One region of the Pseudomonas sp. 1L-B-1-E-C1 genome, then DNA from elsewhere that is predicted to be linked to it. Evidence: predicted binding sites of a transcription regulator. Region 1 holds the regulator's gene; the other holds the start of a gene.

Region 1 (5,278 bases):
GATGCTCTCGCGCTTTGGCCGCCTCGCAGTCCCTGGGCTGCATGTGCTGGCCTACCAGGAAGTACCGGACAACAAGCAAGTGACCATCGTTGCGACAGTAGGGCCCAACGGCTGAGGTAGTGGTTTATGCAAGTTAAGCGTTTTTTCGCCGCCGATATGCGTCAGGCCATGAAGCTGGTTCGCGATGAGCTGGGCGCTGATGCCGCCATCATCGGCAACCGCCGCATCGCCGGCGGCGTCGAGTTGACGGCAGCACTGGATTACAAATTGTCGGCGCTGGCGCCGCGGGTTCCGAACATGGAACTCGAAGACGAGCTGCGCAAGACCCAGTCGCGCATCGTCACCGCCCAGGCCGAGCTGAGCCTGCGTGGCGAAGCCGACGGCAACACCAATCAACAGTTGTTCGCCGGCCTGCCATTGACCGCAGGCCTGCCGCTGACCGCTGCCGAGCCGCTGAGCGAGCCGACCTACGCTGCCCCGGCGCGTCCGGCCGCAGCCCCTGCGCAGGCTTCGGCGGGTGTCGATCCGCGAGCACTGGAGTCCATGCGTTTTGAATTGAACAGCCTGCGCGAGCTGATGGAAGTGCAGCTCGGCACCCTGGCCTGGAATCAGCTGCAGGGCAGCCGTCCGGCCCAGGCCAATCTGTATCGCCGTTTGCAGCGCATCGGCCTGTCCGGTCCGCTGTCGCGCGATCTGCTGGCGATGATTACCGATATCGAAGAGCCGCGTCAGGCCTGGCGCATGCTGCTGGCGCACCTGGCGCGGATGATCGCCGTACCGGAAGTCGAGCCGCTGGAAGAGGGCGGTGTGATTGCGATGGTCGGCCCCGCCGGCATGGGCAAGACCACCACGCTGGCCAAGCTCGCCGCGCGTTACGTGCTCAAGTACGGCGCGCAGAACGTTGCGCTGGTGAGCATGGACAGCTTCCGCATCGGCGCGCAGGAACAACTGAAAACCCTCGGACGCATTCTCAACGTGCCGGTAACGCACGTCGATCCGGGCCAGTCGCTGGTGCAGGCATTGGATCCACTGCTACGCAAACGCGTAGTTTTGATCGATACTGCCGGGCTGCAAGCCAGTGATCCGGCGTTGCGCATGCAGCTCGAGAGCCTGGCCGGGCGTGGCATTCGCTCGAAAAATTATCTGGTGCTGGCAACCACCAGCCAGAAACAGGTTCTAACCGCCGCTTATCACAGTTACAAGCGGTGCGGGCTGGCCGGCTGCATCCTGACTAAACTGGATGAAACGGCCAGTCTCGGCGAAGTGTTGAGCCTGGCGATCAGTCATGAATTGCCGGTCGCGTACCTGACCGATGGCCCACGGATTCCGGATGATCTGCATCTGCCGCGCCGTCATCAACTGGTCAGCCGCGCCGTCAGCGTGCAAATGCAGGAAGAACCCAGCGAAGAAGCCATGGCTGACATGTTCGCTGATATCTATCACAGCCCGACCAAGCAGGTTGGCTGAGGTAATCATGAACAGTTTTTGTACCTACATCGATGGTCTGCCACGCATTGTTCCGATCGGGAACGCGCAGCCAGTAATGTGGCCTCCGTCTATGCAAGACAAGGTAAAGAAATAACATGGGCAGCATGCATCCCGTACAGGTGATCGCGGTGACCGGCGGCAAAGGTGGCGTCGGCAAGACTAACGTGTCAGTGAACTTGTCGCTGGCGCTGGCAGAGCTTGGCCGTCGGGTCATGCTGCTGGACGCCGACCTGGGCCTGGCAAATGTCGACGTTCTGCTGGGGCTGACACCCAAACGCACACTGGCCGACGTGATCGAAGGCCGTTGCGAATTGCGCGACGTGCTGTTGCAGGGGCCGGGCGGGATTCGCATCGTGCCGGCGGCCTCCGGCACGCAGAGCATGGTGCACCTGAGCCCGGCGCAACACGCCGGCCTGATCCAGGCGTTCAGCGATATCGGCGACAATCTCGACGTGCTGGTGATCGACACCGCTGCGGGTATTGGTGACTCGGTAGTCAGTTTCGTTCGCGCTGCGCAAGAGGTGTTGCTGGTGGTCTGCGACGAGCCGACTTCGATCACCGACGCTTACGCGCTGATCAAGTTGCTCAACCGCGACTACGGCATGAACCGCTTCCGCGTGCTGGCCAACATGGCGCAGAGCCCGCAGGAAGGGCGCAACCTGTTCGCCAAGTTGACCAAGGTCACGGATCGCTTCCTCGACGTCGCCCTACAATACGTCGGCGCCGTGCCGTACGACGAAAGCGTGCGCAAAGCGGTGCAGAAGCAGCGCGCCGTCTACGAAGCCTTTCCCCGTTCCAAGTGTGCGCTGGCCTTCAAGGCCATCGCCCAGAAGGTCGACACCTGGCCGCTGCCCGCCAACCCGCGCGGTCATCTGGAATTTTTCGTCGAGCGTCTCGTGCAGCAAACCGCAGGGCCTGTGATATGACCGCCAGTGGCATGAATCTTTACAAAAAGTCGGCGCGTGACGCGCAATACGAATTGATCGAGCGCTACGCGCCACTGGTCAAGCGCATTGCCTATCACTTGCTGGCACGCCTGCCGGCCAGCGTGCAGGTCGAAGACCTGATCCAGGCCGGGATGATCGGTTTGCTCGAAGTCTCGACCAAATACGACGCCAGCAAAGGCGCCAGTTTCGAAACGTACGCGGGCATTCGAATCCGCGGCGCGATGCTCGACGAAGTGCGCAAAGGGGACTGGGCGCCACGCTCGGTTCACCGTAATACCAGGATGGTCAGCGACGCGATTCGCTCGATTGAAGCTAAAACCGGCCGTGACGCTAAAGATCACGAGGTTGCGGCCGAACTCCAATTGAGTCTCGACGATTACTACGGGATTCTGAATGACACCTTGGGCAGTCGCCTGTTCAGTTTCGACGACCTGTTGCAGGACGGCGAACACGAAGGGCTGCACGAGGATGGCGCCAGTGCGCATATGGAGCCGTCACGCGATCTGGAAGATGAACGCTTCCAGGCGGCGCTGGCGGACGCGATTGCCAATTTGCCGGAGCGTGAGCGACTGGTGTTGGCGCTGTACTACGACGAAGAGCTGAACCTCAAGGAAATCGGTGAGGTCCTTGGCGTCAGTGAATCGCGGGTCAGCCAGTTACACAGCCAGTGCGCGGCCCGTCTGCGGGGGCGTTTGGGGGAGTGGCGAGCGCGCTGAAGGCAGTGTGGGGACACTGCGAAACGAGGCTGGTGCGGTGATCAACGGCGCCGGTCTCGATCCGTTGTGCTCCAGACAAACTTTAAGTGCTGCGCCGATTGATTGAAGTGGCGCGTCCAGGTGCTGGGCGCGTTTAAGACTGCTTGGAGGTCGAATTGAACAAAGACATGAAAATCCTCATCGTTGATGACTTCTCAACGATGCGGCGGATCATCAAGAACCTGCTGCGCGATCTTGGGTTCACCAACACCGTCGAGGCCGACGATGGCACCACTGCCATTCCGGTGCTCAACAGCGGCAGCATCGACTTTCTGGTAACGGACTGGAACATGCCGGGCATGACCGGTATCGACCTGCTGCGCCACGTGCGTGCCGATGAAAAACTCAAGCACCTCCCGGTGTTGATGGTGACTGCCGAAGCCAAGCGCGAGCAGATCATCGAGGCCGCTCAGGCCGGTGTGAACGGTTACGTGGTCAAACCTTTCACGGCTCAAGCGTTGAAAGACAAAATCGAGAAGATTTTCGAACGCATCGGCTGATGAATGCGCGGGGGAGCTATGGAGCATAACGAATCATCCCAGGGCGATTTCGAATCGACCCTGAAAAAACACGCGGTCGAACTGGTCGAGAGCCTTGAAAAAGGCAGGTTCGGCGACGCGGTGCAACTGATCCATGAGCTCAATCAGACCCGTGACCGCGGCCTGTATCAGGAAGTGGGCAAGCTCACACGTGAACTGCACAGTGCGATCGTCAATTTCCAGATCGATCCGCACATGCCGCAGGCCGAGGAAGTGTCGCAAATCACCGACGCCACCGAACGCCTGGGCTACGTGGTCAAGCTGACGGAAGCCGCGGCCAACCGCACCATGGATCTGGTGGAAAGCGCCACGCCGGTGGTCAACAGTCTGGCTGATGAAGCGCAGACGTTGAGTGCCGATTGGGGCCGCTTCATGCGTCGCGAGGTCGGGGCTGAAGAGTTCCGTGAGCTGGCGCGCCGGGTCGACGGTTTTCTGTCACGCAGCAGCACGGACAACCGTGCGGTGTCGAGCAACCTCAACGACATCCTGCTGGCTCAGGATTACCAGGACCTCACCGGTCAGGTGATCAAGCGTGTGACCCAACTGGTCACCGAAGTCGAAAGCAATCTGCTCAAACTCGTGCTCATGGCCAGTCAGGTCGACCGCTTTGCGGGCATCGAACATGACCGCGCCGCAATGCTTGCCGAAAAAGATCCACAAAAACATCTCTCGCAGGGTGAAGGTCCGCAGATTCATGCCGATAAACGAGAAGACGTTGTGTCCGGTCAGGACGATGTGGACGATTTGTTATCCAGCCTTGGATTCTAGTATTTCGGAATTTCAGGTTTTTTGGGTTTTTAGACCTGTAGGAGCACCCCATTAATGAGCTTCGGCGCCGATGAAGAGATCCTTCAGGATTTCCTGGTTGAGGCCGGCGAGATTCTTGAGCAACTGTCCGAACAACTGGTCGAGCTGGAAAGCCGCCCGGATGATGCAGATCTGCTCAATGCAATTTTTCGCGGTTTCCACACTGTAAAAGGGGGCGCCGGCTTCCTTCAGCTCAATGAGCTGGTGGAGTGCTGTCACATCGCCGAAAACGTGTTCGACATCCTCCGTAAGGGTGAGCGTCGCGTTGATGCAGAACTGATGGACGTTGTGCTGGAAGCACTGGACGCGGTGAACAGCATGTTCAGCGAAGTCCGCGAGCGTGCACCGATCACCGCCGCCACGCCGGAACTGCTGGCCGCGCTGGCGCGTCTGGCCGAGCCGCAGTCGGCTGATGAAGCTGTTGCTGCACCGGTAGAAGTGGTGGAAGAGCCGGTCGCCGAAAGCGCATCGGACGACATCACCGACAACGAATTCGAACAACTGCTGGACTCGCTGAATGCCGTCAAGGCACAAGCCGAGGCCCCGGCTGCTGTTGTGGCCCCCGCGCCGGTTGCCGACACGGCCGCCAGCGATGAAATCACTGATGCCGAATTTGAGTCGCTGCTCGATCAACTGCATGGCAAAGGCCAGTTTGCTGTCGATGCGGTCGCTCCGGCGGCACCAGCAGCGCCGGCCGCGCCTGCTGCGGGCGATAGCTCGGACATCACCGACGACGAATTCG
Region 2 (5,278 bases), on a different contig from region 1:
GAGCCGCTGAACGAAAAAGCTTTCCTGCAGCCAGGCACCCAGCAAGTGGCCGCCGGCTACGCGATCTACGGCCCGCAGACCATGCTGGTGCTGACCTTGGGCGACGGCGTCAAAGGCTTCACCCTGGATCGTGAAATGGGCAGCTTCGTCCTGACTCACGAAGACATCACCATTCCGGAAACCACCCAGGAATTCGCCATCAACATGTCCAACCAGCGTCACTGGGAAGCCCCGGTGCAGCGCTACGTCGGTGAATTGCTGGCCGGTGAAGAAGGCCCGTTGAAGAAGAACTACAACATGCGCTGGGTCGCGGCGATGGTTGCCGACGTGCACCGTATCCTGACCCGTGGCGGTCTGTTCATGTATCCGCGCGACAGCCGCGAGCCATCCAAGCCGGGCAAGCTGCGCCTGATGTACGAAGCCAACCCGATGTCGTTCCTCGTCGAACAAGCCGGCGGCGCGTCCACCGATGGTCACCAGCGTATTCTCGACATCCAGCCGGAAGGCCTGCACCAGCGCGTCGCCGTGTTCCTCGGTTCGAAAGAAGAAGTCGCCCGCGCCACGGCCTACCACAAGGAATAAACCATGCACGCGCCCTGGCAGCCGTTGCTTGACTGGTGGTTCGGACACGCCGAATCACCGGACGAGATATCGGCTGACAAGGGCAAGTTGTGGTTCGGTAAGCGAAACAGCCAGGACCTCGAAGCGCAGACGCGTTTCGGGGTCTTTGTCGATCAGGCCCTGGCCGGCGAATTGACCGAGTGGACGCAACGTCCCGAAGGTTGGCTGGCAGTAGTGCTGCTGCTCGATCAACTGCCGCGCATGATCTATCGCGACACCCCCAAAGCATTTTCCGGCGATTTACGTGCGCAGAAGCTTGTCGCGCAAGGCGTTGCGGCAGATTTTGATCGGCAGTTGAAGCCGATTCAGCGCGTGTTCATTTATCTGGTGTTCGAACACTGCGAAAACCTCGCGGTGCAGAACGAAGCCGTATCGCGCTTCATGGCGCTGGTGGCTGAACAGCCGGAGGCGGAGCGGGCGGTGTTTGCCGACAACCTGGATTATGCCGAGCGGCATCGGAAAGTGATTGCGCAGTTTGGAAGATTTCCGCACCGCAATGCGGTGTTGGGGCGGGAGTCTACGGCTGAGGAGTTGGTATTTCTTTCGAAGCCCGGGTCGCGGTTCTGACCGCAGAAAAGATCGCAGCCTTCGGCAGCTCCTACATGAGTAAAGCGTTCATTCTGTAGGAGCTGCCGAAGGCTGCGATCTTTTGATCTTTATATACGGAAGCTACCAACCAGTTGCTTGAGACGTGCCGCCTGCTGCTCAAGATCCGAACACGCACGCAACGTCGCCTGCAAGTTCTCCACGCCTTCCTGATTCAGCGTGTTGATCTCGTTGATATCGACATTGATCGATTCGACCACGGCGGTCTGCTCTTCAGTCGCGGTCGCCACCGACTGGTTCATCCCGTCAATCTCGCCAATACGCTGGGTCACGCTGCCCAGGCGCTCGCCGGCCTGGTTGGCGATGCCGACGCTGCTTTCGCTCTCGCGCTGGCTCTCGGTCATGATGGTCACTGCCTGGCGTGCGCCGACCTGCAGTTCTTCGATCATCTTCTGCACTTGCTGCGCCGAATCCTGAGTGCGATGCGCGAGATTACGCACCTCGTCGGCGACCACGGCGAAACCGCGTCCGGCTTCACCGGCACGCGCAGCTTCGATGGCGGCGTTGAGTGCGAGCAGGTTGGTCTGCTGGGAAATGCTGGTGATCACCTCGAGAATCTGGCCGATGTTCACCGTGTTGCTGTTCAGGGTTTCGATGTTGCCGCAGGAGTCGCTGATTTTCGCCGACAGTTGCTGCATGGCTTGAATGGTTTTATCCACCACCTGCTGGCCGTCGACCGCGAGGCTGCGCGCATCGCTGGAATGCTGCGAGGCGAGGGCGGCGTTCTGGGCGATTTCCTGGGCGGCGGCGCCAAGCTCATTGATCGCGGCGGCGACGCTGTTGGTGCGGCTGGCCTGCTGGTCGGAGTTGTACATCGACGAGTTCGAGGCGGCGACGACGCGCAGGGCGACCTCGTTGACCTGGCCGGTGGCCGAAGACACTTCGCGGATCGAAGTGTGGATACGTTCGACGAAGCGGTTGAACGAAGTGCCCAGTGCGCCGAATTCATCGTTGCCGTGGATCACCAGACGTCTGGTCAGGTCGCCTTCGCCTTCAGCGATGTCGTGCATTGCACGGCCCATGGTCAGTAGCGGCTGCATCAGCACGCGAATCAGCATGCCGAGCAGGCCGATGATGATCAGCACGGCGATGACCATGGCGATCAGTGCCGAGGTGCGGAATTCACTGAGCATCGAGAACGCGGTGGCTTTGTCGAGCACCAGCGCCACGTACCAGTCGGCCGACGGTACGCCGTTGACGCGGGTGAAGGAAATCAACTGGGTCTTGCCGTCGAACTCGACTTCTTTCAGGCCCGGGCTTACTTGTGGTGCACCGTTCGGATAAGCCTCGGCGAGGGACTTGAGCACCAGTTTGCTGTCCGGGTGAATCAGGATCTTGCCTTCGGCACTGACGATGAACGCGTGCCCGTGGCCGCCGAAATTCAGCGAGTTGATGATCGCGCTGACACTGGTCAGGTCGATGTCGGCACCGGCGACGCCAAGCATCTGGCCTTGACGCTGCACCGGGGTGGCCACGGTGATCACCAGTTTGCCCGACGAAGCGGCGATGTACGGTTCGGTGACGATAGTCTGTTGCGCGCTGTTCGCCGCTTTGTACCAGCCGCGAGCACGCGGGTCATAGTCCGGCGCGCGGTTGCCGGCGGGCACGGAAAACATCACGCCGTCAGCGCCACCGAAGTAGCTGAGCTGGAAATTGCCGGTGTAGGCGGGCAGGTCGATGATGCGCTTGAGGCTGGCGGGCGCGTTGCCGTCGACGGCGACCTGCTGTGACAGCGATTGCAGCAGTTGAATGCGGCTTTCCAGCCAGGTCTGGATGTTGCTGGTGGTCAGGCTGCCCAGCTCCTGCATGGTCGCTTCGGTGCTGCTGCTCAATGCCTGACGCTGGCGATAGTCGTTGAAGAAGATGAAACAGGCGAACGCAACGGCCACCACGAGGGCAGCAGCCAGCAGGATCTTATGGCTGAATTTCATGTTTCTGGTCATCTAATGAGCTACCGCGAAGGGGCTGGTCAGGAAAGGGCGGCAATTTGCCATAGTCGGCAGCGTTGCGCTGCTCTTATTTCGACCGCGGCGCGCCAAAGATTAGGCGCTTGCGGGGAAAGTCGACGAAATGCTCGACAGCTTCACAAAGTTTTTGATTTACCGGCAAAAGCCGGACGGGCGGCCTGATAAATAGGCATCCGGTCACGGAACCAGATGACACTTTGCTCTTCTAAGCTTCTGGTTGGCACCATGCCATCCCCCCTCGTTCCAGGAGTTTCACCATGTCGCTGCGATCTATCGCCCTGCTGTCGTTTTGCGTGCTGTTGGCCGCATGCAGCAAGGTCAATCAGGAAAACTACTCGAAGCTCTCGGCCGGCATGGCCAAGTCCGAAGTGGAAAGCCTTCTCGGCAAGCCCACCGATTGCTCGGGCGCGCTCGGTATGTCCAGCTGCACCTGGGGCGACAAGAACAGCTTTATCAGCGTGCAATACGCCGGTGACAAAGTGCTGATGTTTTCCGGCCAAGGCCTGAAGTAAACCGGGGCTTCGCGCCCACGGAGAAAAAAATGAAGCGGTTATTGCTGATCCTTTTTGCTGGCCTGGTACTGGCCGGCTGCGCCACTTCCGGCGTCGACCCGCTGGCGCCGAAGACCGTCGACAGCGTCAATCTCAAGCGTTATCAGGGCACCTGGTATGAACTGGCACGCTTGCCGATGTACTTTCAGCGCCATTGCGCGCAATCCGAAGCCCACTACAGCCTCAAGCCTGACGGTAACGTCGGCGTGCTCAACCGTTGCCTGACGCCGGACTGGCAGTGGGAAGAAGCCAAGGGCACGGCTTATCCCCAGGTGCCCGGCAAGACCGATAAGCTCTGGGTCGAATTCGATAACTGGTTCTCGCGCCTGGTGCCGGGTGTGGCGAAGGGCGAGTATTGGGTGTTGTACGTCAGCGGCGATTACAAGACCGCGATTGTCGGCGATCCAAGTCGCAAGTATCTGTGGCTGCTGTCACGCACGCCGACTGTCAACGGCGTAGTGCGCGAAGAATTGCTGAGCAAGGCCCGTCAGCAGGGTTACGACACTACGCGACTGATCTGGCGCGCGTCGGATCGGCAGATGGCCAAGACCTCTAATTAAGAGCGAAAAGATCGCAGCCTTCGGCAGCTCCTACATGAGAATGCGTTTTTGTAGGAGCTGCCGAAGGCTGCGATCTTTTGCTTTTCTTACCCTAAAAGATCACGCAGTACCTGGGTGAACGCTCGCGCGCTTTGCTCTTCGCCGGCATGCCGTCCATCGCGCACCACCCACTGACCATTCACCAGCACATCGCGCACTTGCCGATCGCCGCCGGCGAACAACCAGCGATTGAGAATCCCGTCCCCCGACGCTGTCGCCAGATACGGATCGTTGCCATCGAGGACGACCCAGTCCGCACGCTTGCCCACCTCCAGCGCGCCGATCGGCTGCCCCAGCGCCTGCGCGCCGCCGTCTAGCGCCGCGTCATACAATGTGCGACCGACCATCGGCTGGTCGGCGCCATACAAGCGGTTGCGCCGCTGATCGCGCAGACGCTGGCCGTATTCCAGCCAACGCAATTCTTCCACCACGCTCAGCGACACATGGCTGTCGGAGCCAATACCCATGCGCCCGCCCTGAGCGAGAAAATCCACCGCCGGGAAAATCCCGTCGCCCAGATTCGCTTCAGTAGTCAGACACAGCCCGGCGATCGCGCGACTGTTGGCCATCAGCGTGACTTCCTCGGGATTGGCGTGGGTGGCGTGGACCAGACACCAGCGCTGATCGACCTCGGTGTTTTCATACAGCCATTGCAACGGACGGCGACCGCTCCAGCTCAGGCAGTCATCGACTTCTTTCTGCTGTTCGGCGATGTGGATATGCACCGGGCATTGTTTGTCGCTGGCGGCCAATACTTCGCTGATCTGCTGTGGCGTGACCGCACGCAGCGAGTGAAAACACAGGCCCAGCGATTGCGCCTTTTGCTGTGCCAGTAAGGGCTGCAGACGCGATTGCAGCTTCAAATAGTTCTCAGTGCTGTTGATAAATCGCCGCTGGCCATCGTTAGGCATCTGGCCACCGAATCCGGAATGGC

What was found. The regulator FliA, encoded in region 1, starts transcription of late flagellar genes. The targets are predictions, from matches to a motif close to CTAAAGTTTNNNNNNNNNNNGCCGNTAA.
Region 2: the regulator FliA is predicted to act here: its motif matches at 3,246-3,273, upstream of AC0Z4S_RS04715 (methyl-accepting chemotaxis protein).

The regions. Positions count from the first base shown of each region.
Region 1 is NZ_JBXAWN010000012.1:105,387-110,664, forward strand. It holds gene flhA (flagellar biosynthesis protein FlhA) at 1-115, shown strand, start outside; gene flhF (flagellar biosynthesis GTPase FlhF) at 127-1,467, shown strand; gene fleN (flagellar synthesis regulator FleN) at 1,584-2,414, shown strand; gene fliA (RNA polymerase sigma factor FliA) at 2,411-3,151, shown strand; gene AC0Z4S_RS20950 (chemotaxis response regulator CheY) at 3,319-3,690, shown strand; gene AC0Z4S_RS20955 (protein phosphatase CheZ) at 3,709-4,497, shown strand; gene AC0Z4S_RS20960 (chemotaxis protein CheA) at 4,552-5,278, shown strand, end outside.
Region 2 is NZ_JBXAWN010000002.1:219,105-224,382, forward strand. It holds gene AC0Z4S_RS04705 (class 1 fructose-bisphosphatase) at 1-582, shown strand, start outside; gene AC0Z4S_RS04710 (DUF924 family protein) at 586-1,188, shown strand; gene AC0Z4S_RS04715 (methyl-accepting chemotaxis protein) at 1,278-3,170, opposite strand; gene AC0Z4S_RS04720 (outer membrane protein assembly factor BamE) at 3,452-3,706, shown strand; gene AC0Z4S_RS04725 (lipocalin family protein) at 3,736-4,305, shown strand; gene AC0Z4S_RS04730 (formimidoylglutamate deiminase) at 4,392-5,278, opposite strand, start outside.